DNA from 3 places in the Nocardioides ochotonae genome. Region 2 is predicted to be linked to each of the others. Evidence: predicted binding sites of a transcription regulator. Region 2 holds the regulator's gene; each other region holds the start of a gene.
What was found. Region 2 encodes LexA, which represses DNA repair genes until DNA is damaged. Its sites were predicted from a motif close to TCGAACANNTGTTCGA; they were not measured.

Region 1 (10,336 bases), 880 kb from region 2:
TTGCTTCCGGTGGCGATTGCGCTCGCAGTGGTCGGCGCGCTCTGGAAGCCTCTGAGCACTCACTCGGCCATCGCCCTCGTGGGCGGCCTGTCGGCAGCGCCCCTCTACCTCGCCTGGATCAACCGTTCGGGGCCGGGAACAGTGTGCGAGGCCCTCGCGGACGGCGCGACGAGCTGCGCGGACCGGTGGAGCCCGTGGCCCTTCGTCGCTGTCGCGGTGATCCTGCTCGCCGGGTCTTGCCTGGTGACGGTCCACATGCGGCGCTCCCGCGACCGACGACCGTCGAGTCCGGACTTCTGACTCTCGAGTCGAGAGTCCCTGCGGTCAGAGTCCGAGCAGCGCGCTGAGCGCGACGGCATCGTGCGGGGCGAAGCCCTTGGCGTCGTTGTCGAAGTAGACGTAGACGTCCTGCTCGCGCGCCCACTCGCGGCAGCGTGCCGCCCAGCCCTCGAGCGCCTCGGGGGAGTAGCCGCTGGTGTAGAGCTCGGTGTCGCCGTGCAGGCGCACGTAGACGACGTCGCTGGTGACCACCTCGGCCTTGGGGAAGCGGCCGGCGGTGTCGGCGACGACGCAGCCGATGTCGTGGCGGCGCATCAGCTCGAAGGACTCCTCGGTGCAGAACGACTCGCTGCGGAACTCCAGCACGTGCCGGATCGGGCGGACGTCCTCGGCGACGGTGAGGGCGCGGTCCTCGGGGACCTTCGCGTCGTGCTGGCGCGCTAGGACAGCGGCCTCCTCCGTGGTGCGGGGCAGCAGGGTGAAGAAGTGGTCGAGGCGCTCGGCGTCGAAGGGCAGCGTGGCGGGGAGCTGCCACAGCACCGGGCCGAGCTGGGGGCCGAGGCCGAGCACGCCGGAGGCGAAGAAGTTCGCCAGCGGGACCTCGACGTCGCGCAGCTTCTTCATGTGGGTGATGAACCGGCCGCCCTTGACCGCGAACTCGAAGTCGTCGGGGGTCTGCTCGCGCCACGCGGCGTACGACGTGGGGCGCTGGAGGGAGTAGAAGGAGCCGTTGATCTCCACCGAGCTCAGCCGACTGGCCGCGTGGGCGAGCTCGAGACGCTGCGGCAGGCCCTTCGGATAGAAGTCACCGCGCCACCCGGCGTAGGTCCACCCTGAGATGCCGACCCGGATCCGTCCCATGGCGGGACGGTAACCGCATGAGGAGCGGTCGAGACGGGCATGGTGCGGGCATGCCCGACCCCGACCTGGCTGTGAGCCCGCTGCCCGCCCGGGCCGCGCGACGGCTGCTGGCGCGCTACCGCGGCAGCGGGGCCGACCTGCCGTGGGGCGACCCGCTGCGGGCCCACGGGGTCGCGATGGAGGGCTACTTCTGGCGGTTCACCGACCCGCGCACCGGACGGGTCCTGATCGCGCTCAACGGCGTCAACCGGGCCGCTGACGGACACTGGGCCACCCTCGGGCTGGCGGCCCACCCGGGCGGTTTCCTGCGCACGCGCGTCCACCCCGACGCGGCGGCCCAGCCCGACGGGCTCGGTGCGCGCGCCGGGGAGGCGTTCCACGGCACGGTCGACGCGCTGCAGGTCGATCTGGGTCCCGACGCGCGCGTGGATGCCCGTCTGGTGGATGCGGTGTCGTGGCCGCGGCGCTCGTTCGGCGGGTCGAGCGTCTTCCAGGCGGTCCCGGCGCTCAACCAGTACTGGCACCCGTGGCTGCTCGGTGGGCGCGTCCACGGCACCGCGGTGCTCGGGGAGCAGACCTGGGACCTCGACGGCTGGACGGCGTACGGCGAGAAGAACTGGGGGCGGGGCGGGTTCCCGGACTCGTGGTGGTGGGGACAGGCGCAGGGCTTCGCCGAGGACGGCGTCTGCGTGGCCTTCGCCGGCGGCGAGGTCAGCGCCGGGCCGCTGCGGACCACGGTGACCGCGGTGGTCGTCCGGCTGCCCGACGGCCGGGTGCTGCGCCTGGGCGACCCGGTCGTCTCCCCGGTGCGGGCCGCGGTGTCCGACGAGCACTGGTCGCTGCGCGGCCGCAGCGCCCGTTGGAGCGTCGACATCGATGGCCGCGGCGACCTCGGGCGCGCGCACGTGCTGCCGGTGCCGCTGCCCGCCGAGCGGCGCAACGTGCCCGGCGCCATCGAGCACCTCGCGGGGCGGATGCGGGTGGTCGTACGCCACCGCGGACGCACGGTCTGGGCGGGGGAGTCACTGCTGGCCGCGCTGGAGCACGGTGGCATCGCGCGGGCGCGTGCGGAGGTGTTGCGTCGCGGCGGGTCCCCGGGTGACACCGACGCGGCCCCGGAGGTCCGGGACTAGCGAGCGGTTCTGCGGCGGCCTTGGAGGGTCAGCCGGTGGCGGCGACGTTGGAGTTGGCGTGGGCGATCTCGTCGCGCAGCCGGGGCAGCTCCTCGACCTCGCCGAGGTGGCTGAGGACCCGCTCGTCGGAGTCCGGCCGGGGCACGAGGAGATACGCGTGCCAGGTATCACCGACGCGACTCAGGAGCATCTGGTGCTCGCTCGGCACCGCGCCCCCGACGGGGAGCTGCGCCTCCGCCCCGTCCAGCGGGCCGCCGATGATCGGTGAGGTTTTCATCGGCGCGAACGTAACCCAATCGGATGGTTTCGCCGCGCTCGCGGAGGGTACGACGCGCGCCGGTCTAGGCCGCGCCGGGCGCCGAGGAAGTGCGGCGCCGCTTGCGTGCTCGTAGGGCGGGTGGGGCTCGAACCCACGACCCAAGGATTATGAGTCCTCTGCTCTAACCGACTGAGCTACCGCCCCGGGCGCCCTGCTGACGGCTGAGGGCATCCGCTCCCATCGCCGCGACGCTGGGCAGAGGTGACCCTACCGGTCGTGTGGACGGCGGGCTGATGGTGTCCGATGGCGGCGTGCGTCTGATGCTGGTGGGTGGTCGAGAGTGAGGGATCTGGACAGCCGATCGAGCTGCCCGACCGGGATGCAAACGTTTCCGATGTTGATCGACCTCGTTGGTCGAAACGGCTTCTCGCCCGCTCAGGGGAAGGAACGGATGGACCGCGGAACTCGACAGGAGTTGCCAGACCCCGGATTGCTGGCGCAAGTTCCTCGATATTGACCATGACCGCCTAGTCGAACACATGTACGATTGCCTCTAGGTGTAGATCCGACTTCTCGGGAGGCGTCGATGACCGATCCGGTCCATCCCTTCGTCGCCGGTGCCGAGCGCCTGGGTGTCGGTCTCGATGAGCTCGCGAAGCTGGATCCGACGTTTCTGTCGTTGACCGACAAGCGGGAAGCCCTGTTGCTGCTCGCGCGGGCCTGCTCGCGGGTGCAGGCGCTCGAGGCACGGGTGATGGCATGCGCGGACGACGTGGCCGATGCCGATGGGTTCCGTGACGTGGCGTCGTGGGTGGCGCAGCGCTCGCAGGTGTCAGGCGGGTCGGCCCGGCGGGCGCAGCGCCTCGGGGTGGCGTGCGAGCACCGCTGGCAGGTCCTGGGGCGGGCGCTGGTCGAGGGGCACGCGAGCGTCGACCAGGGGCACGTGATCGTCGCGGCGCTCGACGAGGTCAGGATTGCCGGCCGGGTGGTGGAGGCGACGGCGGAGGAGTGGGCCGACGTGCTGGCCCGCGCCGAGGCCTGCCTGGTGGAGCAGGCGGTGGACTTCGGTCCGCGCGCCTTGCAGCGGCTGGGGGAGCGGATCCTGGAGGTGGTGGCGCCGCAGTGGGTCGATGAGCTCGAGGAGCGCCGGTTGCGCGATGCCGAGCGGGCGGCGCGGCGGCGTACGACGTTGAAGGTGCAGGGCCTCGGCGACGGGACGGCGCTCATCAAGGGACGCGTGCCCGAGAGTGTCGCGTTGCGGCTGACGACGTTGTTGGAGTCGTTCACCAACCCGCGCCGAGCAGCCGAGGACAAGGCGGCGGACGATGGGCGCCGGGTTCCGTACGAGCGGCGACTGGGGGAGGCGTTCTGCTCCTTGTTGGAGTCCCTCGACCCGAACCGCCTTCCGCTGCACGGCGGGGATGCCACCACGCTCGTGATCACGATGGACCTCAAGACACTGGTCGAGGGCCTCGGCGCTGCCACGCTCGCGGACGGGTCGCGGATCACCGCCGGGGAGGCGCGACGGCTCGCGTGCACGGCCAAGCTTGTGCCCGCGGTGCTGGGGACTCGGTCGGTGCCGCTCGATCTCGGGCACGCGTCACGTCTGTTCAGCCCGGGTCAGAGAAAGGCCCTGGCTATCCGCGACCGGGAATGTCGGGCGCATGGCTGCACGATTCCCGCGACGTGGTGCGAGGCGCATCATGTGCGGCCGTGGTCGGCGGGTGGAAAGACCGATCTCGACAACGCGATGTTGTTCTGCGGCCACCATCATCATCTGATCCACGACGAGCGTTATCTGCACCAGCAATTGCCGAATGGTGACATCCGGTTCGCCCGGCGGACATAGACGGGACAATGACCCTATGACGGTGACCGATCTTCCTCCCGTCGGGGAAACAGCGCCTCGTGCGCGCCTCGACCGTCCGGTCCTCGTGGGCAACCTGGTCTCCGGCGCGCTGTGGCTGCTGATTCTCGCGCTGCTGGGTGCCTGGCCGCTGTCGCTCATCGGCGCGGCGTACGTCGCGGTGGCGAGCACGTTCCTGGCCCGGGTCTACGCCCGTGAGCGGCTCAGCCGGAAGCAGGAGGCGCTGGCCTGGGCGCTCCCGTGGTTCGGCGCGGTCGTGCTCTGGATCTTCCTGATCGCCTCCATCGGGGACGGCGTCGCGGCGCCGGCGTGGTTCCACGTGTGGCCCGGCTTCGTGGTCGGGACGCCGTGCTACCTGGCGTGGCAGCTCTCGGCCCTGGCCGTGCGGCAGTTCGTGTCGTGGCGCGAGACGCAGGCATGACAGTGGCCGGGCCGGTCCCGGAGGACCGACCCGGCCACTGACGTGCGGAGCGAGGGGAGCCTGATCAGCTGTCGCGGGACCAGAAGTCCCGCCACGTCTGCCACCGCTCCGGCAGGTCCGCCCGGCTGATGAACGGGTTGCCGGGGAAGTGGAACCGTCCTGGTGCGGCGAGCGGGCTCGCCGCGACGTCGGCGGCGTAGAACACGTGCGTGCTGCGGGACTTGAAGTACCACTGTCCGTCGCGGCGCTCGTAGCGGTCCCAGTACTGCATCGGCATCACGATCCACTCGCCGTCGACCTCGTGCTCGGGGCGGCAGTAGACCGTCCCGGTGGCGTGGTCGGCGTCGGTGAACTCGATGACGTGGTTGGCCACCAGGTGGAAGGTGATGCCGTAGGGGCGCAGCACCGGGTCGTACCACTCGGCCAGCGCCTCCCGGCCGACCCGGCCGTCGTGGGTCGTGACGTCCTCCACGAACAGCGCCGCCAGCCCCGTCACGTCCCGGCTGTCGAGGGCCTGGGCGTAGCGGTAGGCGAGCTGCCGGATCTGCTCGGTCGAGTCCAGCCGGTCGACCCGGGCGGCGAGGCCACCCGGGTCGACGGCACCGAGGCTGTCGCTCACTCGCCGCGTGTGACGGCGTCGAGCAGGTCCCGCGGCAGCGGCGCCGGCTCGGCGTACGTCGTCTCGGGGAGCTCGCCGGCCCGGTCGGCGGCGACGATGGACGCCCGCAGCTTCGCGCAGGTGGGGACGAGGGCGGTCCCGCCCGCACCGGTCGCGCTCTCGCGCAGCTCGGGGCAGTCGCCCGCGTCCTGCAACCACTGGACGCTGGTGTGGATCGGGCTGTACTTCTCCACCAGCACGCGGTTGCCGCAGCTGTGGCAGCTGATCTGCTTCACGGGTCCTCCGTTCGGCGGGTGCCGGCGCTCAACTGAACGCCGCGAGCGGCTCGGAGCCCGACCAGTCGTGGCCCCAGTAGCTGTCGGCGGTGATCTCCTCGGCCGTGTAGTGCGACTCGTCGACGAGCATGCCCTCGCAGCCGTACTCCACGTCCCAGCCGCCGGGGGCGCGGACGTAGAAGGAGATCATCTTGTCGTTGGTGTGTCGGCCGAGCGTGGACGACAGCGAGTAGCCGGCCTTGTTCGAGCGGTCCAGTGCCCGGCCCACGTCGTCGAGGGAGTCGACCTCGACCATGATGTGGATCAGGGCGGGGTCCTTCATCGCCGGCGCCGGGCACAGCGCGAGGCTGTGGTGGCGCTGGTTGACGCCGATGAAGCGGATCCGCTGGGTCGGGACACCGGGCGGGGTCTCGAGCTTCATCGCACCGCGCGGCAGGAAGCCGAGGGTGTCGAGGTAGAGCTTCTGCGACGCCTCGATGTCGGTGGTCGGCAGCACGACGTGCCCGAGGCCGACCCCGGAGGTGACGAAGCGGCTGCCGTGGCGCGTGACCAGCGGCGAGTGGTCGAGCACGGGGCCGAAGAAGATCTCGACCTGCAGGCCGGAGGGGTCGGTGAAGGCGAGGACCTCCTCGACGCGCCGCTCGTCGGCCTCCTCCGCGCTCAGGCGCTTCGGCGCGTAGCCGGCGTCGGCGAGCGTCTTCTCCACCCGCGCGAGGGCGAGGTGGTCGCGGACCTCCCAGCCCACGGTCCGCACGCCATCGGTGTCGCCGGGGCGCACCACGATGCGGGCGGCGCGCTCGTCCATCCGCAGGTACAGCGCGTCCGGGTCGGGGCCGCTGCCCTCGCCGAAGCTCAGCACGTCGAAGGCGAACTCCCGCCAGCGCTCCATGTCGGTCGAGGACACGGTCACGTACCCCAGGGCACGGATCTCTCGGATCTCGGTCATCTGGTGTCTCCTTCTGAATCGATGGGGTGGCGGGTCAGATCAGGGCGCGCAGGGCGCCCTGCGGCTCCAGGCCCATGTGCGTCAGCGCGTTGGCGTGGTACGTCGGGCCCGGGATGTTGATGGCGTGGTTGAGACCCGCGTGGGCGTCGCGCCAGAAGCGCTGGAGCGGCTGGTCCATCCGCATGGCGCTGCCGCCGGAGCGGGCGAAGATCCGGTCGACGGCGTCGACGGCGCGGTGCGCCGCCCGCACCTGGCTGAGTCGGCCGAGGGCGCGGGTCTCGAAGGGCACCTCGCGACCGGAGTCGACGATGTCCCAGAGCCGGTTGATGTTGCCGAGGATCTCGGCCCGCGCGGCGTGGATGTCGGCGGCCGCCTCACCCAGCGCGGACAGGGTGTAGGGGTCCTCCTTGACCACCGTGCCGTGCGCGTTGATGCGGTTGCGCTGGTAGCCCAGCGCCGTCTCGAGCGCGCCCTCGGCGATGCCGATGATCGCGGAGGTGATGCCGGCGGGGAACGTGCACGACCAGGGCATCTTGTAGAGCGTCTCGTCACGGCCCGCCTCGCGGACCGCCGAGCCGTCGATGACCTTGTCGCAGTCCATGACGCGGTACGCCGGCACGTAGGCGTCGCGGACGATGATGTCCTTCGAGCCGGTGCCGCGCAGACCCACCATGTTCCAGGAGTCCGGGACGATCTCGTAGTCGCTGCGCGGCAGGATCACGTGCATCATCTTCGGCGGGCTGAGCGGGGTGCCGTCCGCGCCGGCGAGCAGGCCGCCGAGGAAGATCCACTGGCAGTGGTCGGTGCCGGAGGAGAACTGCCAGCGACCCGAGAAGCGGAAGCCGTCCTCGCCCTCGGGGACCAGGACGCCGTTGGGCTGGTACGGCGAGGCGAGCCAGGTGTCCTGGTCCTCGCCCCACACCTCCTCCTGCACCCGCGGGTCGGCGAAGGCGAGTTGCCAGGGGTGGACGCCGACGATGCCCTGGACCCAGCCCGCGGAGCCGAAGATCTTGGCGGTCTCCATCACGGTCTCGGCGAACTCGGCCAGGTGGGTCTCCTGGCCGCCGTACTCCTTCGGCTGGAGCATCCGGATGGAGCCGGCGCTGCGCAGCAGGGCCGCGGTCTCGTCGGGGAGCCGGCACAGCTGCTCGGACTCCTCGGCCTGCTCGCGCAGCTTGTCGGCGTGGTCGATCATCTGACGACTGATGTCGTTCATCGGGGGTGTTCCTTCTCGTGGGTGGGGCTCAGGCGCCGGTGGTGGCGGTGGACGAGGACTCGACGCGGCTCTCGGCCTCCCAGGTCTCGACCGCGTAGTCGCAGTCGACCTCGAACTCGAAGCGCTTGGTCATGTCCGGCGTGACGTCCTCGACGTCGACGTAGAACTGCTCGTACCAGCGGCGCAGCTGGTAGACCGGCCCGTCCTCCTCGGTGAGGAGCGGGTTCTCGATGCGGGTCTTGTGCTTCCAGACCTCGACGTCCTGGAGGAACTGCACCTCGAGGCCGTCGACGAAGGTCTGGCCCATCGCCTGGGCGTCCTCGTCAGACACGCCCGGCAGCTTCTCCACGATGATCCCGTACTGGAGCAGGAAGGAGTTGTCGCTGATCGGGTAGTGGCAGTTGACCAGCTTGGCCTCGATGACCTGGTCGTCGGCCTCGGTCCAGATCGTGTCGAGCATGAACGAGGGGCCGAAGTAGCTGGCCTCGGAGCGGGTCACCGCGTCCGGCAGGTCCATCTGCACGCCGGTCTTGATGTCCTCGCGGCCGGTGGAGTTCATGTACTGGCTGGCCACGTGGCCCTCGAAGACGTTCTTGAAGTAGCGCGGGATCTGGTAGTGCACGTAGAAGAAGTGCGCCATGTCCACGACGTTGTCGACGATCTCGCGGCAGTGCGCGCCCTCGACCAGGTAGGACTTCCACGACCAGGCGGTCCACTTGCCGCTGTCGTACTCGGGGATCTCGGGGATCGTGACGTCCGCCGGCGGCGGGTTGCCCTGCGGGTCGTTCCAGCAGAAGAGCAGACCGTTCTGCTCCATGGTGATCCAGCGCAGCGTGCGGGCACGGAGCGGCGTACGGCGGGCGTAGGGGACCTTGGTGCAGCGGCCCTCGCCGTTCCAGCGCCAGTCGTGGAAGGGGCAGGCGATCTCGTTGCCCTTGATCTCGCCGTGGGCGAGGTTGCCGCCCATGTGCCGGCAGAACGCGTCGAGCATGCTGATCTCGCCGTTCTCGCCGGCGAACACGACGGCCGTCTGGCCGAAGATCTTGAGCTCGTGGGGCTTGCCGTCGCGGAAGTCGTCCGCCAGCCCGAGGCAGTGCCATCCGCGGGCGAAGCGGGAGTAGCCGTCGCCGGAGTCGATGAACCGGATCTCGTCGGTGGGGGCGGTGACGCTCATGCCTACCTCCTGGGTAGTGGTGCGGGGTCGAAAAGTGGGGGGTGAAGACAGGGGTGACGACAGGGGGGAACGGGGGATGACGAAGGGGACGGCGCGGGCAGCCCGAGACGCCCGTGCGGAGGCACACGATCCGTGACGCCCGTCACCCGGCTCCAATGGCGCTCCCGCAAATCGGGAGTCGCCGCCAGGCCGGCCCGGGAGAGGGCGGGCGTTCAGGCCGGGAGGCGGGGGTCGGCGGCGCGTACCGCGGGCGCCACGGACCCGAGCAGCAGCGCCAGGTGCTCGGTCACGATGTCGTCGGGCATGCCGGCGACGCTGGCCCAGCAGTAGACGTGGCGTGCCGGGATCCCGGCCGTACGCCGCCGGATGGTCGCCACTGCCTCCGGCGGCGTGAGGACGCTGAGGCCCGGGATCCGGCCCGGTCCGCGGGTGTCGGCGGCCACCTCCTCGACCGTGAGGTCCCGGTGGGTGCCGCGCGGCCCGGCCGCCATCCGGCGGTAGGAGTTCAGCTGGTGCACGAAGTGCGGGAGCACCCGGGCGAGCGTCCGCTCGGGGTCCTCGGCCACGACGAGGTCGAGCAGCCCGCCCATGCGCGCGGTCGACGGGTCGTGCCCGCCCTCGGCCAGCCCGGCGGCGTACGGCTCCAGCAGGCGGCGGTCCAGCGAGAGCAGGCCGGTGCCCATCCGGCCGGCGCGGCGCGCGCCCTGGGGGCCCTGGTAGCCCAGCCAGATCGGCGGCGGTTGCTGCACCGGCCCGGGGCTCACCACGCCGAGCAGCCGGCGGACCTCCCGGACCGCGTCGTCGGTGAGGCGGTAGCGCTCGGCGAGGTCGCGGCCGAACGCGGCGTACTCGTGCTCGACGAAGCCCGCGCCGATGCCGAGCTCGAGGCGCCCGGCCGAGATCAGGTCGACGATCGCGGCCTCCTCGGCGAGGTGGCGGGGGTGGCGCAGTGCCGCCAGCACGACCGCGGTGCCGATCCGCATCCGCGAGGTGCGGGCAGCGGCGGCCGCGGCGAAGGTGAGGGGCTGGGAGAGGTAGCCGTCGTCGGTGTCGTGGTGCTCGGTGAACCAGACCGCATCGGCGCCCTGGTGCTCGGCCTCGGCGATCAGGTCCAGCTGGCGACCGTAGAACTCCGGCCACGGACGGCGCCAGCGCTCGGGGTTGCGCAGGTCGAGGAACAGCCCGATCCCGGGTGTCTGCTTGGGATCGGTCATCGAGCGGCGGCCGTCGGTGCGCTCGGGCGGAAGGCACCGCGGAAGAAGACCATCGGGTCGGCCTGGCCCACC
Region 2 (10,336 bases):
ATCGCCAGCGTCGAGGAGCTCGTCGAGGTGATCGGGGAGCCGCAGCCGCGGGCCCGCGACAAGGCCCGCCACGCGCTGCTCGAGGTGGACCGCGCCTGGCTCGCCGCCTCGCCGTTCTGCGTGATGGCGACCGCCTCGGCGGCTGGGGAGTGCGACGCCTCGCCCAAGGGCGATCCCGCCGGCTCGCTGGTCCACGTCATCGACGAGCGCACCATCGCGCTGGCCGAGCGACCGGGCAACCGGCGCGCCGACGGCTACCGCAACATCGTGGAGAACCCGCACGTCGGGCTGGAGTTCTTCATCCCCGGCCGCGGCGACACGCTGCGCATCAACGGCCGCGCCCGCCTGGTCACCGACGCCCCCTTCTTCGAGGAGCTGGTGGTGCGCGGCCACCGACCGGTGCTGGCGGTGGTGGTCGAGATCGAGGAGCTGTTCTCCCACTGCGCCAAGGCGTTCCTGCGCGCGGGGCTGTGGGACCCCGAGACCTGGGACCCCGAGGCGGTGGTGCCGCGGCGCGCGGTGCTGGCCGCCGAGACCGAGACGACCGGGATGAGCCTGGCCGAGCTCGACGAGTACTACCGACCGCAGAACTACGCGAAGGGGCTCTACGCCTGATGCACTACGAGTTCCTCAAGGGCCACGGCACCGAGAACGACTTCGTGATCCTGCCCGACCACGACACCGCCGTGCACGGCGAGCTGGACGCCGCCCGGGTCCGCGCGCTGTGCGACCGGCGGGCCGGCATCGGCGGCGACGGCGTGCTGCGCGTCGTGCGCACCGAGGCGTACGCCGCCGCGCGCGAGCACGTCGACCCGGCCGAGGCGACCTGGTTCATGGACTACCGCAACGCCGACGGGTCGGTCTCGGAGATGTGCGGCAACGGGGTGCGTGTCTTCGCCCGCCACCTGGTCGAGGCGGGGCTCGTCGACGCCGGTGCCCCGATCCCGGTCGGCACCCGCGACGGAATCAAGACCGTCACCGTCGACGGCGACGCGGTCACCGTGGACATGGGCGTGGCCCGTGTCCTGGGCGGCACGATGGTCTCGGTCGGCGCCCACACCTGGCCGGCGCTGCACGTCGACATGGGCAACCCGCACGCGGTGGCCCGGGTGGAGTCCCTCGACCCCGCCGGGCCGGTCGGGTCGCTGCTGGAGTCCCCGGCGTACGACCCGGAGGTCTACCCGCACGGCGTCAACGTCGAGTTCGTCGTCCCGCGCGGCCCGCACCACGTGGAGATGCGCGTCCACGAGCGCGGCTCGGGGGAGACCCGCTCCTGCGGCACCGGCGCCTGCGCGGTCATGGTGGCCACCGCCATCCACGAGCACCACGGCACGATCGGCTCCCCGCCGGCGAGCGACGCGACGTACCGCGTCGACGTCCCCGGCGGCTCGCTGTCGATCACCTGGACCACCGAGGGCCGGGTGCTCCTCACCGGCCCCGCCGTCCTCGTCGCCCGCGGCACCACCGCCCTGTGACCCCCGCCCGTCGGTTGAATCGATACTTCTGAGCGTCGAGTCGAGAGTCGTCACCGGTCGAGTCGATCCTCAGACGTACGCCGGGGCACGGCGCGGCACCTGTGACCCGGCCCACGTGACGCACATCGCACGAGCGCGCCTATGCTCCGGCGCATGGACATCAACGGAGCAAGCGCGATCGTCACCGGCGGAGCCTCGGGCATCGGCGCCGCCGCAGCCCGGCAGCTGGCCGCCCGCGGCGCACACGTCGTGGTCGCCGACCTGCAGGTCGAGCGGGGCCAGGCGCTGGCGGAGGAGATCGGCGGCGTGTTCGCGCACGTCGACGTGACCCGCACCGACGACATCACCGCGGCGGTCGAGCAGGCCGTCCGGCTCGCCCCGCTCCGCGCGGTGGTCAACTCCGCCGGCATCGGCTTCGCCCAGCGCACCATCGGCCGCGACGGCCAGCTCGAGTCCGCGCACTCCCTGGAGGCGTTCACCAAGGTGATCGCGATCAACCTGATCGGCACCTTCGACGCGGTGCGCCAGACCGCGACCGCGATGAGCGGAAACGAGCCCGACGCCGACGGGTGCCGCGGCGCGATCGTCAACCTCGCCAGCGTGGCCGCCTTCGACGGCCAGATCGGCCAGGCGTCGTACTCCGCCTCCAAGGGCGGCGTGGTCGGCATGACGCTGCCGGTGGCCCGCGACCTCGCGGCCGCGGGGATCCGGCTCAACACGGTCGCCCCCGGCCTGATCGACACCCCGATCTACGGCGAGGGTCCGGAGTCGGAGGCGTTCAAGGCCAAGCTGGGCGAGTCCGTGCTGTTCCCGCGCCGGCTGGGCACGCCCGACGAGCTCGCCTCGATGGTCCTGGAGTGCCTCACCAACTCCTACATGAACGGCGAGGTCGTCCGCGTCGACGGCGGCATCCGGATGCCCCCGAAGTGAGCGGACGCGGGCGGCTGCGCCGTGCGGAGCGGGGTACCGGGCGGGTCCTGGACGCCGGGCATAGTTAACCGGTCGCGGGCGTTCACCCGGGGACCTACTCTGGAAGGCGTATGACGAACTCTTCTGCATCTCACTTCAGCCTCGACCACGCGCTCGAGGAGACCACCGGCTGGGACGACACCGACCCGTCCACGGACCGCCTCGACCCGACGACCGACGAGCCCGACGGGCCCGATGGGGAGCCGTTCGAGGACGCCTCCGACTGGGCCGACGAGCCGGACCCCGAGGAGGAGCCGACCGTCGGCGCGATGGAGCTGGCCGAGCGCCACGCCCTGCGCCGCGTCGCCACGCTGCGCACCGACCTCGAGGACATCACCGAGGTCGAGTACCGCCAGCTGCGCCTCGAGCGCGTGGTGCTGGTGGGTGTGTGGACCGAGGGATCGGTCGAGGACGCCGAGAACTCCATGGCCGAGCTCGCGCTGCTTGCCGAGACCGCCGGCTCGGAGGTGCTGGAGGCGATCTACCAGCGCCGCCAGACGCCCGACCCCGCGACGTACATCGGCCGCGGCAAGGTGGACGGGCTCAAGGAGATCGTCGCCGCGACCGGCGCCGACACCGTCATCTGCGACGGCGAGCTCGCGCCCAGCCAGCTGCGCAACCTCGAGGACCGGCTCAAGGTCAAGGTCGTCGACCGGACCGCGCTGATCCTCGACATCTTCGCCCAGCACGCGAAGTCCAAGGAGGGCCAGGCGCAGGTCGAGCTGGCGCAACTGAGCTACATGAAGCAGCGCCTGCGCGGCTGGGGCGGCAACCTGTCGCGCCAGGTCGGCGGCCGGGTCGCCGGCGGTGCCGGTATCGGTGGCCGTGGTCCCGGTGAGACCAAGATCGAGACCGACCGGCGCCGGATCAACACCAAGATCGCCAAGCTGCGCCGCGAGCTGAAGGAGATGAAGGGGACCCGCGACACCAAGCGTGCCGAGCGCCGTCGCCACCAGATCCCCAGCGTCGCCATCGCGGGCTACACCAACGCCGGCAAGTCCTCGCTGCTCAACCGGCTCACCAACGCCGGGGTGCTGGTCGAGGACTCGCTGTTCGCCACGCTCGACCCCACCACGCGTCGTACGACGACCGAGGACGGGCGCGTCTACACGATGAGCGACACCGTCGGCTTCGTGCGGCACCTGCCCCACCAGCTGGTCGAGGCGTTCCGCTCCACGCTGGAGGAGGTCGCCGACGCCGACCTGATCCTGCACGTCGTGGACGGCTCGCACCCCGACCCGGAGGGCCAGATCTCCGCGGTCCGCGCGGTGCTGGCCGACATCGACGCCGCCGGGGTCCCCGAGCTGATCGTCATCAACAAGGCCGACCAGGCCGACCCGATGGTGATCGCGCGGCTCCAGCAGCGTGAGCCGCACTGCGTGGTCGTCTCCGCCAAGACCGGCGAGGGCATCGCGAAGGCGCTCGCGGTGATCGAGAGCGAGCTGCCGCGTCCCGACGTGGAGTTCCGGGTGCTGCTGCCCTACGAGCGCGGCGACCTGGTCAACCGGATCCATCAGCAGGGCGAGATCGAGTCCCTGGAGCACACCCCCGAGGGCACGCTGGTCAGCGGCCGCGCCAACGCCGACCTCGCCGGCGAGCTCGAGGAGTACGCCGTCGCGGCTCCCGCCTGACGGGCTCGGCGCGCCCCGGTCACGCACCGGGGCGTGCTGGGTCGGGGGAGGATCGGTCACGGCGTCCTCGTGCCGACGCGAAAAGGGGTGCCGGGGACGCCGCGTTGTCCGACAATGGTGTGGTGCGACGTCGCGGGGCCGGGTCCCCTCCAGCTGGTGGGTCGGTCGCGCCGACGCCCGAACGGTTGCCCCGACGGTCGCCTTGGCGGCGTCGCCGGGTGGCGGCGGTGCTCGCCGCCCTCATCGTCGGGGCCACCACGACGGTATGGGTGGCCGGACAGGCCATCGGTGACAACGTCGGGCGCTGCGAGCGCTTCGCCGCCGCCGCCACCGACCGCGCGGGCATCGTCACCGGCGAGGGACGCCAGGTCCTCGTGATCGGCGACTCCTACGCCGCCGGACTGCTGCTCGAGGACCCGGCGACGGCGTGGCCCGATCGCCTCGAGGGGCGGGTACGGGTGGCGGGGTTCTCCGGCTCCGGCTTCAGCCGGGAGGCGAGCGGGTGCGGGGACGTCTCCTTCGCGACCCGCGCCGCGGCTGCGCTGCGCGCGCACCCGGGTGCGGAGGTCGTCGTGGTCGAGGGCGGCCTCAACGACCACGACCAGGGCGACGTCGAGATCGTCGCCGGGTTCAGGCGCCTGACCGAGGCGGTCGGCGCGCGCCCGCTCGTGGTGGTCGGCCCGCCGCCCGCCCCGACACGTGCCGAGCAGGCCGGGCTCGTGGACGCGCTGCTGGCCCGGCTGGCCGCCCGGCACGGCGCGACGTACGTCTCGACGGCCGGGCTCGCGCTGCCCTACCTTCCCGACGGGCTGCACCTCACGCCCGAGGGGCACACGGCGTTCGGCGAGCAGGTCGCGGCGGTGCTCACACGGTTGTGAGGACGCCGTCGGCGCCGTCGGTGGCCGCGGTTAGGGTTCTCCGGTGTCCTCCACTGTCGAGCAGACCTCCGTCCGCGACGTCCTCGCGACGGCCGTGCGTGCGCTCGGCGGCAGCGAGCGCGCCGGACAGGTGCAGATGGCCGAGGCGGTCGGTCGGGCGATGGAGGACGAGCAGCACCTGCTCGTCCAGGCCGGCACCGGCACCGGCAAGTCGCTGGCCTACCTCGTGCCCAGCCTGCTGCACCGCGAGCGGGTCGTCGTCGCCACCGCGACGCTGGCGCTGCAGCACCAGCTCGTCGAGCGCGACATCCCCCGCCTGACCACCGCGCTGAAGGGGCAGCCGGGCGTCGACACGTCGTACGCCGTGCTGAAGGGCCGCTCCAACTACGCCTGTCTCCACCGGGTCCGTGAGGGCGTGCCGGACGACCAGGGTGCGCTGGTGCAGCTGCCCGAGGGCTCCATGGGCGCCAAGGTGCTCGAACTGCGCGCCTGGGCCGACAAGGAGGCCGAGGACGGCGGCAGCGGCGAGCGCGACAACGCCCCGCGCCACACCGACAAGGAGTGGCGCCAGGTCAGCGTCAGCCACCGCGAGTGCCTCGGCGCCGCCAAGTGCCCCTTCGGTCAGGAGTGCTTCGCCGAGCTGGCCAAGGAGAAGGCCCAGAAGTCCCACCTGATCATCACCAACCACTCGCTGCTGGCGATCGACGCGGTCGAGGGCGTCCCGATGATCCCCGACTACAACGTCGTGGTGATCGACGAGGCCCACGAGCTGACCCAGCGGGTCACCCAGGCCGCCACCGACGAGCTGTGGGCCGCCGAGGTGGAGCGGGCCGCCCGGCGCGCCCAGCGCTACGTCGACGGCAGCGAGGCCGACGACCTCTCCGACGCCGCCGACGCACTGCGCGCCGCGATGGGCGAGGCCCGCCCGGGGCGCCTCGAGCAGCTCCCGGTCGACCTCGGGGACGCGCTCGTGCTGGTCCGTGACAGCGCCCGCGCCGCGATCTCGGCGTTCCCCAAGGACAAGGACCGCGACGGGGAGGCCGACGCCGGCCGCACCCAGGCCCGCGGCACGCTCCAGGAGGTCTTCACGACCGCGGAGCGGATGGCCGCGGAGCTCGACTCCGACGTCCTGTGGATGACCGAGGGCTCCGAGCGGATGCCCCCGCGGCTGTGTGTGGCGCCGCTGCAGGTCTGGGGCCAGATGCGCGACAAGCTGCTCAACGAGAAGACCGTCGTGTTCACCTCGGCCACCCTGATGCTCGGAGGCGACTTCAGCTCGGTCGCGACCAGCGTCGGGCTCAAGCCGTCCGAGCGGATCATCGACGGCTCGCCGACCGCGGCCGCACCGGGGGAGGGCCAGCCCTGGCGGGGCCTCGACGTCGGGTCGCCGTTCGACTACGGCCAGCAGGGCATCCTCTACGTCGCGCGTCACCTCCCGCCGCCGGGACGCGACGGGCTGGTCAAGGCCCAGCTCGACGAGATCGTGGAGCTGATCGACGCCGCCGACGGGCGCGCGCTGGGCCTGTTCTCCTCGCGCCGCGCGGCCGAGGCGGCGGCCGAGGAGGTCCGCAAGCGGCTTCCGCACCTGACGACGCTCGCGCAGGGCGACGCCCAGCTGCCCGAGCTGGCCAAGCAGTTCGTCGCCGACCCGCACACCTGCCTGTTCGGCACGCTGACGCTCTGGCAGGGCCTCGACGTACCCGGCGAGACCTGCCAGCTGGTGCTGATCGACCGGATCCCGTTCCCGCGCCCCGACGACCCGCTGATGTCGGCGCGGCAGAAGGCGGCCGACAAGGCCGGCGGCAACGGGTTCATGCAGGTCGCCGCCACCCATGCCGCGCTGCTGATGGCCCAGGGCGCCGGTCGGTTGATCCGCACGACCTCCGACCGCGGCGTGGTCGCGGTCCTCGACCCGAGGCTGGCGACCGCGCGCTACGGCGGCTTCCTCAAGGCCAGCCTGCCCTCGATGTGGACGACCACCGACCCGGGGATCGTGCGCCAGGCGCTGGCCCGGCTCGCGGGCAAGCCCTCCGCCTGAGCCGCTCCGCCGGCCGGCATCGCGCCGCGTGCGCGACGAGCGAGGACCTCGCAACGGCGACGGGGCTGGCGCGGGGTGAGCGTGTCACCCCGCGCCAGCCCCGGTCAGAGCCGCGCTGCGTCGATCCGTGCCGGGATCAGACCCGGCGCAGGACCGCGGTGACCTTGCCCAGGATCGATGCGTGGGTGCCGTCGATGGGCTCGTAGGCGTCGTTGTGGGGGAGCAGCCAGACCTTGCCGTCCTTGCGCTGGAAGGTCTTCACCGTGGCCTCGCCGTCGATGAGCGCGGCCACCATGTCGCCGTTGTTGGCGGTCTGCTGCTGGCGGATCACCACGTAGTCGCCGTTGCAGACGGCGGCGTCGATCATCGAGTCGCCGGAGACCTCGAGGAGGAACAGCTGCCCGTCGCCGACCAGCTGGCGCGGCAGCGGGAAGACGTCCTCGACCCGCTCCTCGGCCAGGATCGGCCCACCCGCGGCGATCCGACCCACGACGGGCACGTACGACGGGGCCGGCACGCTGTCGCCGATGCCGGTCTCGTCGATCGAGGATCCCTCGCCCGAGGACATCGCCTTGCGTGCGGCCATCACCTCGGGCAGGAACACCTCGAGGGCGCGCGGGCGGTGCGGGTCGCGCTTGATGAAGCCCTTCTGCTCGAGGACCTTCAGCTGGTGCGCGACGCTCGAGGAGCTGGTCAGGCCGACCGCCTGCCCGATCTCGCGCATGCTCGGCGGGTAGCCGCGCTTCTCGATGCAGTCGGTGATGTGGGTCAGGACCCGCACCTGGCGCGGGGTGAGCCCGGTCGCGTCGGCGGGACCGTCGGGGAGCTCAGCGACCCCGTCGCTCTTCTTCTTGGCCATCTGTGCCTTCCCTCGGGTCGTGGTCCGGGTTGTCGGTGCCCGCTCGCCCGGTAGTCGTCCCCGGGTCGGTGGCGTGAGGCCACCGTAGCGACTCCCACCCCCAGAGTTCAAACATCTGTTCGAAGGGCGTGTCGCGGGCCGGTCGCGGACCTCGACCCTCGAGGTGCCTCGAACATTTGTTCGCTCAGGTGCTTGCGTTCCTCGAACACCTGATCTAACGTCGTACACATGTTCGATCGAACGTCTGGTCGAACCGCTGATCTGGTCCTGTTCCGGCGGGACTGTCGGTGGCGGGCGTTAGACATCCTCTGACGCCGCGATCCGCGGCCGACGCACTTTCCTGCACTTCCCGGCACTTCCCCAGGAGCCATCATGAGCACGCTGCACCCCGCAATCGCGATCGCCCCCGCTCGCCCGACGAGCGGTCAGTCGGTGCGACTCACCCGCCGAGGTCGCGCGGTGATCTTCGGGTTCTGCGTCGCGGTGCTGCTCGCCGTGGGGTTCGCCCTCGCCGGCGGCTCGATGGCCACGGCGGAGAAGGGTCAGGCGGAGCCCACGGAGGTCATCACGGTCGGCACTGGCCAGACCCTGTGGGAGATCGCCTCGGAGATCAGTGACGACGGCGACGTGCGTGAGGCGATGCGTCACATCGAGCGGCTCAACGCCCTCGAGTCCCCGATGCTCATCGCCGGTCAGCGCCTGGCGGTGCCCACCAGCTGACGCCACATCCAGACATCGCCGGTCGCCTCGACCCCGACCGGCGAGCAGGGGAAGAGCGGGGGGCGGGACCATGAGGTCCCGCCCCCTGTTTCATGTGCGGAGGCGTCCGATCCCCGGTGCCCGGTGGTCAGGGCTGGGTGCTCAGCGCGCCGCGCGCCGTCCGCCCGGGGCGGTGGCCCGTGGGGCGGCGGTGTGCTCCGGTTGAGCGGGGTGCGGCGCCGGGAGGGCGGAGTCGGGCGTGTTCGGGTCGGAGGTGATGCCGAGCTCGCGCAGTAGGCGGGCGATGAGCATGAGCGCGACGAACAGGCACGCCACGGCGCCCATCGAGGCGAGGGCCAGGAGCCACCAGCCCTCGGTGTCGCCGCCGCGGGCGCTGGCGCCGAAGTCGATCGCGGCGTAGACCAGATAGCCCCAGGCGACCACCGCCAGGGTGACGCACCCGGCCAGGCCGAGCAGGCGTGGTCGCCAGGTCGGCGCCTTCTTGGTGCCCCGCCTCGAACCTGCCCGCTTGCCCTTGCTTGCCACGCCGTCATTGTCGCTGATGACGGACCTCGGCGCGCGGCGACCCGCATGTTCGCGCGGGGGCTTTCCTGCCAGCCCCGACCCGGCGGCGTCGGTGCCGAGTGCGGTGCGACAGGGCTCTGACCTGCGGTTACGGAGCGGTCCGTACCGGGAGGGGAAAACGGGCGTCGCGGGCTTGCAGACGGTCGGTGGCACGCGTACGGTTACCCCTACATCTAGTACTTACAGCGCTGTAGTTATCCACATCTAGTGCACAGCCCAGCGGTGGAAGACTCACAGATGTGAGCGAGTTCTACACAGAAGAACCCCTGTTATCCACACCCTGAGGCACCTCGCCCCGGGCCGTCGTGGCGCGCCTGAGAGGAGCCCCGGATGCACTGTCCCTATTGCCGGAACACCGACACCCGGGTGATCGACTCCCGGGTCGCCGACGACGGGGGTTCCATCCGGCGTCGCCGCACCTGCGGCTCCTGCGCCAAGCGCTTCTCCACCGTCGAGCTCATGCAGCTGATGGTGCTCAAGCGCTCCGGTGCCAGCGAGCCGTTCACGCGGGACAAGGCGGTGTCCGGCGTCCGCAAGGCCTGCAAGGGCCGCCCGGTGAGCGAGGACCAGCTCGCCTGCCTCGGCCAAGCCGTCGAGGACGCACTGCGTCTCGCCGGGCAGGCGGAGATCCCGGCCCACGAGGTCGGCCTGGCGATCCTCGGCCCGCTGCGCGAGCTCGACGAGGTCGCCTACCTGCGCTTCGCCAGTGTCTACCGCGCCTTCGAGTCGGCGGACGACTTCGCCGCCGAGATCGCCACGCTCCGCGCCGAGCGGAGCCCCGGTCACCCCGCACCCACGCCGGGCTGACCCACGAGCAGCCCGGCGCGTAGTGGGGAAGCTGCGCGCCGGGCCTTCCACGAACTTCCCGCACCACTGTCGGTGCTCGGAGAGACCATCGACAGTGAGAGCACGGACCGGAGCACCACCACCAGCATGAGCACCACACCACGCACCACGAGCCACGACGCATCAGAGGAGACGGGCATGACGGAGACGGTCACCAGCGCAACCAGGGGGCGCAAGGCCGCGAAGAAGGGCCTGAAGGTCGAGCGGGTGTTCAGCACCGAAGGCGTGCACCCCTACGACGAGATCAACTGGGAGCGTCGTGACGTCGTCCAGACGAACTGGCGCACCGGTGAGACCGTCTTCGAGCAGCGCGACGTGGAGTTCCCCGACTTCTGGTCGGTCAACGCCTCCACCAT
Region 3 (10,336 bases), 1.2 Mb from region 2:
ACGCACCTGCACGTGCTTGAGGCTGCGTCCATCGGTCTGCACGGTGAGCTCCACGGGTCCGACATTAGGGTCCGCTCGCGGCGGCCGTCACCCGATTGAGTGATTTCATATACGAAATCCCTCAATCGGTCGCGATCGCGGTGAGCACGTCCAGGCGGGCGGCCCGGCGCGCCGGCAGCACGGCGGCGAGCACCCCGACCACGATGGCCAGCGCCAGGAACACCGCGAGCTGCCCGACCGGCACGCTGATCACCTCCAGGCCCTCGTCGCGCAGCGCCCGCATCAACGCCACCCCGAAGACCACTCCCAGCACCACGCCGAGCACCGCCCCGAGCAGCGAGATCACCACCGACTCCAAGGTCACCATCCGGCGCAGCTGGGCGCGGGACAGCCCGATGGCGCGCAGCAGCCCGATCTCCCGGGTCCGCTCGATGACCGACAGGGCGAGGGTGTTGACGATGCCCAGCACCGCGATCACCAGCGCCAGCCCGAGCAGGGCGAAGATCGTCAGCACCAGGTTGTCGATCGGCTCGCGCTGCTCGGCGGCGAACGCGGCCTGGTCCTTGACGGTCACCGCGGGCTGGTCGGCGACCACGTCGTCCAGGCGCTGCTGGAGGACCCCGACGTCGGTCCCGGGCGCACCGAAGACGATCAACGCGTTGTCGCGGTCCTGGAAGCCAGCCGCGACCAGGTCCTCGACGCTGGTCAGGACCGGCGCGAAGACGACCGGGTTGTCCTCGAAGGTCCCGGCCACCCGCCAGGTGACGTCCCCGGTGGGCACCTGCAGGTCCAGCTCGTCGCCGACGTCGACGCCCTGGTCGTCGGCCCAGGACTCCTGCACCAGGATCGACCCGTCGCGAAGCGTCAGCTCGCCGCGGGCCACCACCAGCTCCAAGGAGTCGATCTCGCCGCGGTCGGTCGCCGCCAGCGCGACCTGCGAGCCGTCGCGCAGCCCGGCCCCGAAGCGCTCGCGGACCACCCGCTGCACCCCGGGCACGGTGCGCATCTCCGCGGCCACGTCGGGTGAGAACGGCGCCCCGAAGAGGCTGCTGACCACGAAGTCCCCGACGAAGCTCTCCTCGATGGCGCGGTCGACGCTCGCCTTGGCCGAGTCGCCGATGATCGCCATCGTGCAGGCCAGGGTGAGCCCGATCATCAGCGCCGAGGCGGTCGCCGTCGTACGCCGCGGGTTGCGCAGCGCGTTCTGACCCGACAGCAGCCCGACGAAGCCGAAGACCCGGGCCAGGACCGCGCGGGCCAGGTCCAGCAGCGGCCGCCCGAGCACCGGGCTGGCGGCACTCACGCCGAGCAGCACGGCGAGCACGCCCGCACCCAGCACCCACCCGTCCCGCGGGACGTCGACGAGGGCGTCGAGGAAGCCGAGGCCCGCCAGCATCGCGAGCGCCCCGACGGCGACCAGCGCCAGCCCGAACCCGAAGCGGCGCCGCAGCGAGGTCTCCGGGAGCGCCACGTCGTCGCGCAGCGCCTGGACCGGCGCGATCCGGCCGGTGCGCCGTGCGGGGAAGTACGCCGCGACCACCGTCACCACGATCCCGACGGCGTACGCCGCGAGCACGGTGCGCGGGGCCAGCACCAGGTCCTGGCCGCTGAGGTCGAGCCCGAAGCGGCCCACGACCGCGGCGATCCCACGCGCGAGGAGCACCCCCAGCCCCAGGCCGAGGGTCGCCCCGACGACACCCAGGATCAGTGCCTCGAGCAGCACCGAGCGCACCACCTGCCCGCGCGAGGCGCCCAGCGCGCGCAGCAGGGCCAGCTCGCGGCTGCGCTGCGCGACCAGGATCGAGAAGGTGTTGACGATCAGGAACGAGCCGACCACCAGCGCGATGCCCGCGAAGATGAGCAGGAAGGTGGTCAGGAACGAGACCGCCTCCAGCAGGTCGCTCGCGGCCTCGTCGGCGGCGTCCTCACCGGTCACCGCGTGGATCCCGGCGGGCAGCACCTCGGCCGCCTGGTCGGCGAGCTCCTGCTGGGAGACCCCGTCGCGCGCGGTCACCCAGACCTCGGTGTAGGCGTCCTGGCCGTCGAGGAAGAGCTGCTGGGCGGTGCGGGTGTCGAAGAGCGCGAGGGTGGCGCCGCTGAGCGAGCCGCCCTCGGGGAACCCGGCGATGCCGACCAGCACCGGGTCCAGGGTGCTGGTGTCGCCGCCGGTGGTGATCTCCACCCGGTCGCCGAGGTCGTAGCCGGATTTCTCGGCCGTCTGCTCGTCGAGCACCACCTCGTCGTCCCCGCGGGGCTCCTCGCCCTCGAGGATGGCCAGCCCCTCGAGCCCGCCGGCCGCGGGCGCGTCGTTCCAGCTGCCGCCCAGCCCGGGCGGGCCGAACCCGCCCACGAGCTTGCCGTCGGTGTCCACGACGTACACGCCGTCGGCCTCGACCTGACCGTCGGCGCGGGCGGCGCCGGGCAGCGCGGCCAGCCGCTCGACCACGTCGGCCGGCACCGTGTTGGTGGACAGGAAGCCGTCGGCGGTCTGTGCGCCCTCCGGCTCGACGACCACGTCGCCGACGGTGGCGTCGAAGAGCGCGGTGAAGCTGCGGTTGAGCATGTCGGAGAACATCAGGGTCCCCGCGACGAAGGCCACGCCCAGCACGATCGCGAACGTGCTCATGAGCAGCCGCACCTTGCGGGCGAGCAGGCTGCGCAGCGCCGCGCGGATCACGCCGACCCGGCCAGCACCTCGAGGACCGACTCGCGGGTCGGCTGCCGCAGCTCCTCGACCACCCGGCCGTCGGCGAGGAACACCACGCGGTCGGTGTACGCCGCGGCGATCGGGTCGTGGGTCACCATCACGATCGTCTGGCCCTCGTCCGCGCTCTGGCGCAGCAGCTGGAGGATCTCCGCACCCGAGCGCGAGTCGAGGTTGCCGGTCGGCTCATCGGCGAACACGATCCGCGGACGGCTGACCAGCGCCCGGGCGACCGCGACGCGCTGCTGCTGGCCTCCGGACAGCTCGTTGGGGCGGTGGCTGAGCCGGTCGCGCAGCCCGACGGTGTCGATGACGTGGTCGAACCACTCGGCGTCCGGGCGACGCCCGGCGATGGCCAGCGGCAGCACGATGTTCTCCCGGGCGTCCAGGGTCGGAACCAGGTTGAAGGACTGGAAGACGAACCCGATCGAGTCGCGGCGAAGCCGGGTGAGCGCCTTGTCGCGCAGCTGGGTCAGGTCCTCCTCCCCGATGAGCACGCTGCCGGAGTCGGGCCGGTCGAGGGCCGCGCAGCAGTGCATGAGCGTGGACTTCCCGGACCCGCTCGGCCCCATCACCGCCGTGAACCGGCCGGCCTCGATGTCGAGGCTCACGTCGTCGAGGGCCCGCACGAGGGCCTGGCCCTCGCCGTACGTCTTGGTCAGGTGGCGCACCCGCGCCGCTGGGGGCCGCTCGGCATGCTCCGGCTGCCCCGACGGCGGGGTCGCGGTATGGCTCATGGCGAAACCATTCCGCGTCCGGCGCCGGCGCGCCAGCCCCTTTCTCCCGCCACGCCGGGCCCAACGTCGAACATCCGTTCGAGAGCGTGACCTATGGTGGAGACATGGACTTCCAGGGAACGCTCTTCGGGGCACCCCCGGCCGGGGTGGGCTCCTTCGACGGCATCGAGCGCCGCCTGCTGGGTCGCGGCGCCTGGATCGACGTGCTCCGCTCCTGGGTGCCGGCCGCCGACGAGGTCTTCGAGACCCTCGTGCGCGACGTGCCCTGGCGAGCCGAGGAGCGCCAGATGTACGACCGGGTGGTGGCGGTGCCCCGCCTGCTGCACACCTATCTGGCCGACGACCCGCTTCCCCACCCGGTGCTCGTCGAGGCCCGCGCCGCCCTCAGCGCGCACTACCGCCCCGAGCTGGGCGAGCCGTTCCGGACCGCCGGGTGCTGCTACTACCGCGACGGGCGCGACAGCGTGGCCTGGCACGGCGACAACATCGGGCGTGGCCGGACCACCGACACGATGGTCGCCATCGTGTCGCTCGGCGACCCCCGCCGCCTCGCGCTGCGACCGCGCGGCGGTGGCGGCGGCTCGCTGTCGGTGGAGATGGGCCACGGCGACCTGCTCGTGATGGGCGGCAGCTGCCAGCGCACCTGGGAGCACGCCGTACCCAAGGTCGCCCACGCCGGCCCGCGGATCTCGGTGCAGTACCGCCCGCACAACGTCTTCTGAGCCCGGCCCAGACCTGGCCGGGCTTGCGTGGTCCGGTTGGCTGGGGCCCATGAGCACCACGACCTCCTCGTCCTCGCCCGCCACCGCCTCGGGCACCTTCGCGCTCGGCGGCGACCTGCCGGTCGTCCGTCTCGGGTACGGCGCGATGCAGCTCACCGGCCCCGGGGTCTGGGGGCCGCCGCGCGACCACGACGAGGCGGTCCGCGTCGTACGCCGGGCCGTCGAGCTGGGCGTGACCTTCATCGACACCGCCGACTCCTACGGGCCGTTCTACTCCGAGGAGATCATCCGCGAGGCGCTGGCGCCGTACCGCGACGACGTGGTGGTGGCGACCAAGGCCGGGCTGCTGCGCACCGGGCCCGACGTGTGGGTGCCGTGCGGGCGCCCGGAGTACCTGCGCCAGCAGTGCGAGACCAGCCTGCGCCGTCTCGGGACCGACCGCATCGACCTGTTCCAGCTGCACCGCATCGACCCGAGCGTCCCGCTCGAGGACCAGGTCGGCGAGCTCCGGGCGCTGCAGGAGGAGGGCAAGGTGCGCCACCTCGGCCTCTCCGAGGTCGGCGTCGAGGAGCTCGAGGCCGCGCGCCGGGTGGCGCCCATCGTGTCGGTGCAGAACCTCTACAACCTCGCCCACCGCGACGCCGAGGCGCTGCTGGACCACTGCACCGAGCAGGGCATCGCGTTCATCCCGTGGTTCCCGCTGGCGACCGGTCGGCTCTCCGCCGAGGACAGCCCGCTCGCCGCGGCGGCACGCGAGCGGGGCGCCACGCCCGCGCAGCTGGCGCTCGCCTGGCTCCTGCACCGCTCGCCGGTGATGCTGCCGATCCCGGGCACCTCGCGGGTCGCACACCTGGAGTCCAACGTGGCCGCGGCCGGCATCGAGCTGACCCCCGAGGAGCAGCAGCAGCTGGCCGCCCTCGCCTGAGCACTCCGCACGGGATTCCTCCACCCCTCCGCGGGGAACCTGCAGGGTATGACCGAGTCCAGCAACACCCCGGCCCCCGAGCAGCAGCCGGCGCCCCCGACCAGCCAGCCGACCACGCCGCCGGAAGCGAAGCCCGGCAAGCGGTCCTCGAAGTCCACGGCGCCCGCCGCGGACCCACTGCGCGGCTCCCGGACCAGCGGGGTCTGGGTGGCGCTGATCGCGATCGCGGCACTGCTGATCCTGCTGCTGATCTTCATCGTGCAGAACACCCAGGACGTGCAGGTGGCGTTCCTCGGCTGGGAGGGCCGCGCGCCGCTCGCGGTGTCCCTGCTCGCCGCCGCCGTGACCGGCATGGTGATCGTGATCGTGGCCGCCTCCCTGCGGATGCTCCAGGTGCGCCGCCGGGTCAAGCGCGAACGCCGCTGACCTCTCGCCGATCAGGACCGGCGGCGACCCAGCAGCCAGCGCAGCACGAGGAGTACGACGAGGGCCGCGGCGACCTGCTTGCCGTAGGCCTTCACGAGTGCGGGCACGACCGCGGCGCCCAGGTCGAGCGCGCCGTCGTCGATCGGGCCCGTGGCGGGCTCGGGGGTCGATGCCCGCGGGGTCGCGGGCGCTGGGGCGACCGCCCGGTCCGGGGCAGTCTCCCGAGGCGTGGCCGGTGGCACCGCGGCGGCCGGCTCCGGGGACGGGGACGGGGACGCCTCCGCCGACGACTCCTGCGCCTGCGCATCCGCCGCAGCCTCCGCCGGTCCGGTGAGCCGCTGCTCCAGGCACGCCACGAACTGCCCGAGCAGCTTGTCGGAGACGTCCTGCATGACCCCCCGCCCGAACTGCGCCGGCTTGCCGGTGATCGCGAGGTCGGTGAGGACCTCCACGTCGGTGGCGTCGCCGGCGTCGCCCGACGCGCGCATGGACACCGAGACGGTGGCACCGGCGGTGCCGTTGCCCCGCTTGTCCTTGCCCTTGGCCTCGACGACGAACCGGTGCGCCGCCTCGTCCTTCTCCACGAACCTGCCGGACCCGTTGTAGACCAGCGCGATCGGCCCGAGCTTGACCTTCACCGAGCCCGCGAAGCCGTCTCCCTCCGCCGAGGAGATCGTGGCGCCCGGGAAGCACTCGGCCACGGAGGCGATGTCGTTGAAGTGGCTCCAGGTCTCCTCGACGGAGGTGTGGACGGTGAAGCGGTGGGTCAGCTCCACGGCCTCAGGCCCCCGCCGCGCTCAGGACGGCTCGCCGGGTGAGCACCGTGGCGAGGTGGCGCCGGTAGTCGGCGTCGCCGTTGAGGTCCGAGGGCGGGTTCGCCCCGTCGGCCGCTCGCTCCGCGGCGCGGCGTACCGCCTCCTCGGTGGCGGGCTGACCGACCAGCGCCTCCTCCACCGCGCGGGCGCGCAGCGGGGTGCTGCCCATGTTGGTCAGCCCGACCCGGGCCTCGGCGATGGTGCCGCCCTCGGCGCGGACGGTCGCGGCGACCGCGACGATCGGCCACTGGTGGGCCACGCGCACGAACTTCTCGTAGTGCGCGCCCCAGCCGGTACGACGCGGGATCCGCACCTCGGTGAGGATCTCGTCCTCGGCCAGCGCGGTCTCGAAGAGGTCGACGAAGAAGTCGTCGGCCGGGATCGTGCGCCGTCCGGTCGGCCCGACGGCCACGAAGGTGGCCCCGAGGGCGAGCACCGGGGCACCCAGGTCACCGGCCGGGTCCGCGTGCGCCAGCGCCCCGCCGAAGGTGCCGCGGTGACGGACCTGTGCGTCGGCGAGGTGCTCGATCGCGGCCGGGACCAGCGCCGCGTGCCGGGCCATGAGCGGGTCGGAGGCGACCACCGAGTGCGGGGTCATCGCGCCGACGACGAGGTCGTCGCCGTCCTCGCGGATCCCGCGCAGCGCGGTGATCCTGCGCAGGTCGATCACCACCTCGGGGGCGTTGAGCCGCATCCGCAGCACCGGGAGCAGCGACTGGCCGCCGGCCAGCACCTTCGCCTCGTCACCGTGCTCGGCGAGCGCGGCGACGGCCTCCTCGACGGTGGTCGGGGCCAGGTAGTCGAACTGTGCGGGGATCATGCGTCGGTCCCTCCGGTCGTGCGGTCCACGGTGCCCTCCATGCCGGTCGAGGCGTCGAAGTGCGGAGCGGCGGCACCGGTGGTGCTGCCCCCCTTGTCGGTCCCCTGGATCGCGCGCCACACGCGCTCGGGGGTGCACGGCATCGCGATGTCGTGGATGCCGAAGGGGCGCAGCGCGTCGACGACGGCGTTGACCACGGCGGGGGTCGAGGCGATGGTGCCGGCCTCGCCGACGCCCTTGGTGCCGAGGGTGTTGGTCAGCGCCGGGGTGGTCGTGTGGTCGACCTCGAAGCTGATCGTGTCGGCGGCCGTCGGCAGCAGGTAGTCCACGAACGAGCCCGAGACCAGCGTCCCGGACTCGTCGTACACCGCCTCCTCCCACAGCGCCTGGGCGATGCCCTGGACCAGGCCGCCGTGCACCTGTCCGGCCACGATGAGCGGGTTGATGACGTTGCCGATGTCGTCGACGCAGACGTACTTGCGCATCTTCAGCGCCCCGGTCTCGGTGTCGACCTCCATCGCGCACAGGTGGGTGCCGTGCGGGTAGTTGAAGTTCACCGGGTCGAACGTCGCGTCGGAGTCGAGGCTCGGCTCGACGCCGTCGGGCAGGTTGTGGGCGGCGAAGACCGCGCTGGCAATCTCGGTGATCGCCATCCCCTGATCGGTGCCGCGGACCGCGAAACGGCCGCCGCTGAACTCCAGGTCGTCGGCCGAGGCCTCGAGCAGGTGGGCGGCGATCGGGCGGGCCTTCTCGATGACCTTGTCCGCCGCCTTGACCAGCGCCTCGCCGCCGACGACGAGGGAGCGCGAGCCGTAGGTGTCCAGGCCCTTGTGGGCGATCGCGGTGTCGCCGTGCAGCACCTCGACGTCCTCGAACGGCACCCCGAGCCGGTCGGCGACGATCTGGCTGAACGCCGTCTCGTGGCCCTGCCCGTGGGCGCTGGCGCCGGTGACCACCTCGACCGTGCCGGTGGCCAGCATCCGCACGCTCGCGTGCTCCCAGCCGCCGGCGCCGTAGTCGAGGGAGCCGAGCACCCGGGAGGGGGCCAGGCCGCACATCTCGGTGAACGTCGAGACGCCGATGCCGAGCTGCACCGGGTCGCCGGAGTCGCGGCGGCGCTGCTGCTCGGCGCGCAGCTCGTCGTAGCCGAAGAGCTCCTTGGCCCGCGCGGTGGCCGCCTCGTAGTTGCCGGAGTCGTACTCCAGCCCGGCCACCGTGGTGAACGGGAACTCCTCGTGCTTGATCCAGTTCTGCTCGCGCACCGCCAGCGGGTCCACGCCCACCTCGGCGGCGAGCTCGTCCATCAACCGCTCGATCGCGAACGTCGCCTCCGGGCGCCCGGCGCCGCGGTAGGCGTCGGTCCAGGTCTTGTTGGTGAGCACCGTCTGCACCGCGAAGTGGTAGGCGGGGAACTTGTAGATCGCGTTGAACATGAACGCCCCGAGCACCGGTACGCCTCCGCCGACGAGCGAGACGTAGGCGCCGAGGTCGGCGAGGAGCTCGACCTTGAGGCCGGTGACCGTGCCGTCCTTGGTGGCGGCCAGGGTGAGCTTCTGCCACTGGTCGCGGCCGTGGTGCCCGGCCATCAGGGACTCGCTGCGGGTCTCGGTGTACTTCACCGGCCGCGAGAGCCGGCGGGCCACCGCGACGGTGATCCACTCCTCCGGGGTGGTCTGCAGCTTGCCGCCGAAGCCACCGCCGACGTCGGGGGCGATCACCCGCAGCTTGGACTCCGGGATGCCCGTCGTCGCGGCCAGCGCGAAGCGCAGGATGTGCGGGATCTGGGTCGCCGACCACACGGTCAGCTGCTCCCCCGTCGGGTCGACGACCGTCGAGCGGGGCTCCATGAACGCCGGGATCAGCCGCTGCTGGCGGTACTCGCGCTCCAGCACGATGCCGTCGGTGCGCGCCTGGCGGATCGCCTCCTCGACGTCGCCGCCGGTGCCGGCCTCGGCGGAGTCGAAGACCCAGTACGCCGACTTGTTGGTGCCGAGGTCGGGGTGTGCGAGCGGGCCGCCGTTGGTCTCGTCGGCCGCGGCCGCCTCCTTGAGGTCGAGGGCGGGCGGCAGCACGTCGTACTCCACGTCGACGAGCTCGGCGGCGTCGCGCGCCTCCGCGGCGCTGCGGGCCACCACGACCGCGACGATCTCGCCGGCGAAGGCGACCCGGTCGATCGCGACCGGCAGGTGGGTGGGGGTCTTCTGGTCCGGGGTGATCGGCCAGGCGTTGATCAGCACGCCCTGGGTCTCGGCGAGGTCGGCGCCGCTGAGCACGTCGACGACGTTGGTCGCGGCGCGCGCCGCCTCGGTGTCGACGCTGAGGATCCGGGCGTGCGCGAACGGGCTGCGCACCATCGCGAGGTGGAGCATCCCGGGGAGCACGATGTTGTCGGTCCAGCGGGTGCGCCCGGTGATCAGGCGCTGGTCCTCCTTGCGGCGGCGCTCCTTGCCGATCTCGCGCTCGGCCTGCTCGGGGCGGGTCTCGGTGGCGGTCACGACACGCCTCCCGTCGTGGCCGCCGGGGCGGCGGGGGTGTCCATCGAGTCCGCGGCGTGCTGCACGGCGCGGACGATGTTGTGGTAGCCGGTGCAGCGGCACAGGTTGCCCTCGAGGCCGAGGCGGATCTCCTCCTCGCTGGGGCGCGGGTTCTCGGCCAGCAGGGCGACGCTCTGCATGATCATCCCCGGGGTGCAGAACCCGCACTGGAGGCCGTGGCACTCGCGGAACGACTCCTGCACGGGGTGCAGCTCACCGCCGCGCGCGAGCCCCTCGATCGTGGTCACCTCGGCCCCGTCGGCCTGCACCGCGAGCACGTTGCACGACTTCACGCTGGTGCCGTCGAGGTGCACCGTGCAGGCGCCGCAGTTGCTGGTGTCGCACCCGATGACGGTGCCGGTCTTCCCGAGGCGTTCGCGGAGGTACTGCACGAGCAGCATCCGGGGTTCGACGTCGTCGGCCACCTTCGCGCCGTCGACGGTGAGGCTGATCCGGGTCATGGGCCCTCCTGGGCAGGGGCAGCGGACGTGTGACGCCGCTCACGCTACGGCCGACCGGTTGGCTGAAGGTTGGACCGCCGAGTCGGGGCTCGTGGTTGCGCGAGTCGGCGCACGGACGACAACGACGACGCCGGCGCCTCGGTCAGCCGCGGGCGACCGCGAGCCGTCCCTTCAGCAGCGGTACGGCGGGGT

Region 1: a site for LexA is predicted at 3,064-3,079, ahead of HBO46_RS13405 (HNH endonuclease signature motif containing protein). Genes of this name have one in related genera too.
Region 3: a site for LexA is predicted at 3,508-3,523, ahead of HBO46_RS02965 (alpha-ketoglutarate-dependent dioxygenase AlkB). Genes of this name have one in related genera too.

The regions. Positions count from the first base shown of each region.
Region 1 is NZ_CP061769.1:2,754,811-2,765,146, reverse strand. It holds gene HBO46_RS13430 (hypothetical protein) at 1-300, shown strand, start outside; gene HBO46_RS13425 (DUF72 domain-containing protein) at 325-1,140, opposite strand; gene HBO46_RS13420 (tocopherol cyclase family protein) at 1,191-2,273, shown strand; gene HBO46_RS13415 (hypothetical protein) at 2,302-2,550, opposite strand; tRNA gene HBO46_RS13410 (tRNA-Ile) at 2,663-2,736, opposite strand; gene HBO46_RS13405 (HNH endonuclease signature motif containing protein) at 3,119-4,381, shown strand; gene HBO46_RS13400 (hypothetical protein) at 4,467-4,820, shown strand; gene HBO46_RS13395 (nuclear transport factor 2 family protein) at 4,885-5,439, opposite strand; gene HBO46_RS13390 (hypothetical protein) at 5,436-5,714, opposite strand; gene HBO46_RS13385 (VOC family protein) at 5,743-6,660, opposite strand; gene HBO46_RS13380 (acyl-CoA dehydrogenase family protein) at 6,695-7,876, opposite strand; gene HBO46_RS13375 (Rieske 2Fe-2S domain-containing protein) at 7,905-9,050, opposite strand; gene HBO46_RS13370 (LLM class flavin-dependent oxidoreductase) at 9,263-10,264, opposite strand; gene HBO46_RS13365 (flavin reductase family protein) at 10,261-10,336, opposite strand, start outside.
Region 2 is NZ_CP061769.1:3,635,657-3,645,992, reverse strand. It holds gene HBO46_RS17505 (MSMEG_1061 family FMN-dependent PPOX-type flavoprotein) at 1-615, shown strand, start outside; gene dapF (diaminopimelate epimerase) at 615-1,475, shown strand; gene HBO46_RS17495 (SDR family NAD(P)-dependent oxidoreductase) at 1,629-2,405, shown strand; gene hflX (GTPase HflX) at 2,516-4,075, shown strand; gene HBO46_RS17485 (SGNH/GDSL hydrolase family protein) at 4,303-4,953, shown strand; gene HBO46_RS17480 (ATP-dependent DNA helicase) at 4,997-6,991, shown strand; gene lexA (transcriptional repressor LexA) at 7,128-7,850, opposite strand; gene HBO46_RS17470 (LysM peptidoglycan-binding domain-containing protein) at 8,223-8,570, shown strand; gene HBO46_RS17465 (hypothetical protein) at 8,712-9,095, opposite strand; gene nrdR (transcriptional regulator NrdR) at 9,465-9,941, shown strand; gene HBO46_RS17455 (vitamin B12-dependent ribonucleotide reductase) at 10,119-10,336, shown strand, end outside.
Region 3 is NZ_CP061769.1:600,944-611,279, reverse strand. It holds gene HBO46_RS02980 (GntR family transcriptional regulator) at 1-54, opposite strand, end outside; gene HBO46_RS02975 (ABC transporter permease) at 122-2,677, opposite strand; gene HBO46_RS02970 (ABC transporter ATP-binding protein) at 2,674-3,441, opposite strand; gene HBO46_RS02965 (alpha-ketoglutarate-dependent dioxygenase AlkB) at 3,546-4,163, shown strand; gene HBO46_RS02960 (aldo/keto reductase) at 4,213-5,088, shown strand; gene HBO46_RS02955 (LapA family protein) at 5,137-5,514, shown strand; gene HBO46_RS02950 (SRPBCC family protein) at 5,526-6,290, opposite strand; gene HBO46_RS02945 (FAD binding domain-containing protein) at 6,295-7,149, opposite strand; gene HBO46_RS02940 (xanthine dehydrogenase family protein molybdopterin-binding subunit) at 7,146-9,644, opposite strand; gene HBO46_RS02935 ((2Fe-2S)-binding protein) at 9,641-10,144, opposite strand; gene HBO46_RS02930 (helix-turn-helix domain-containing protein) at 10,287-10,336, opposite strand, start outside.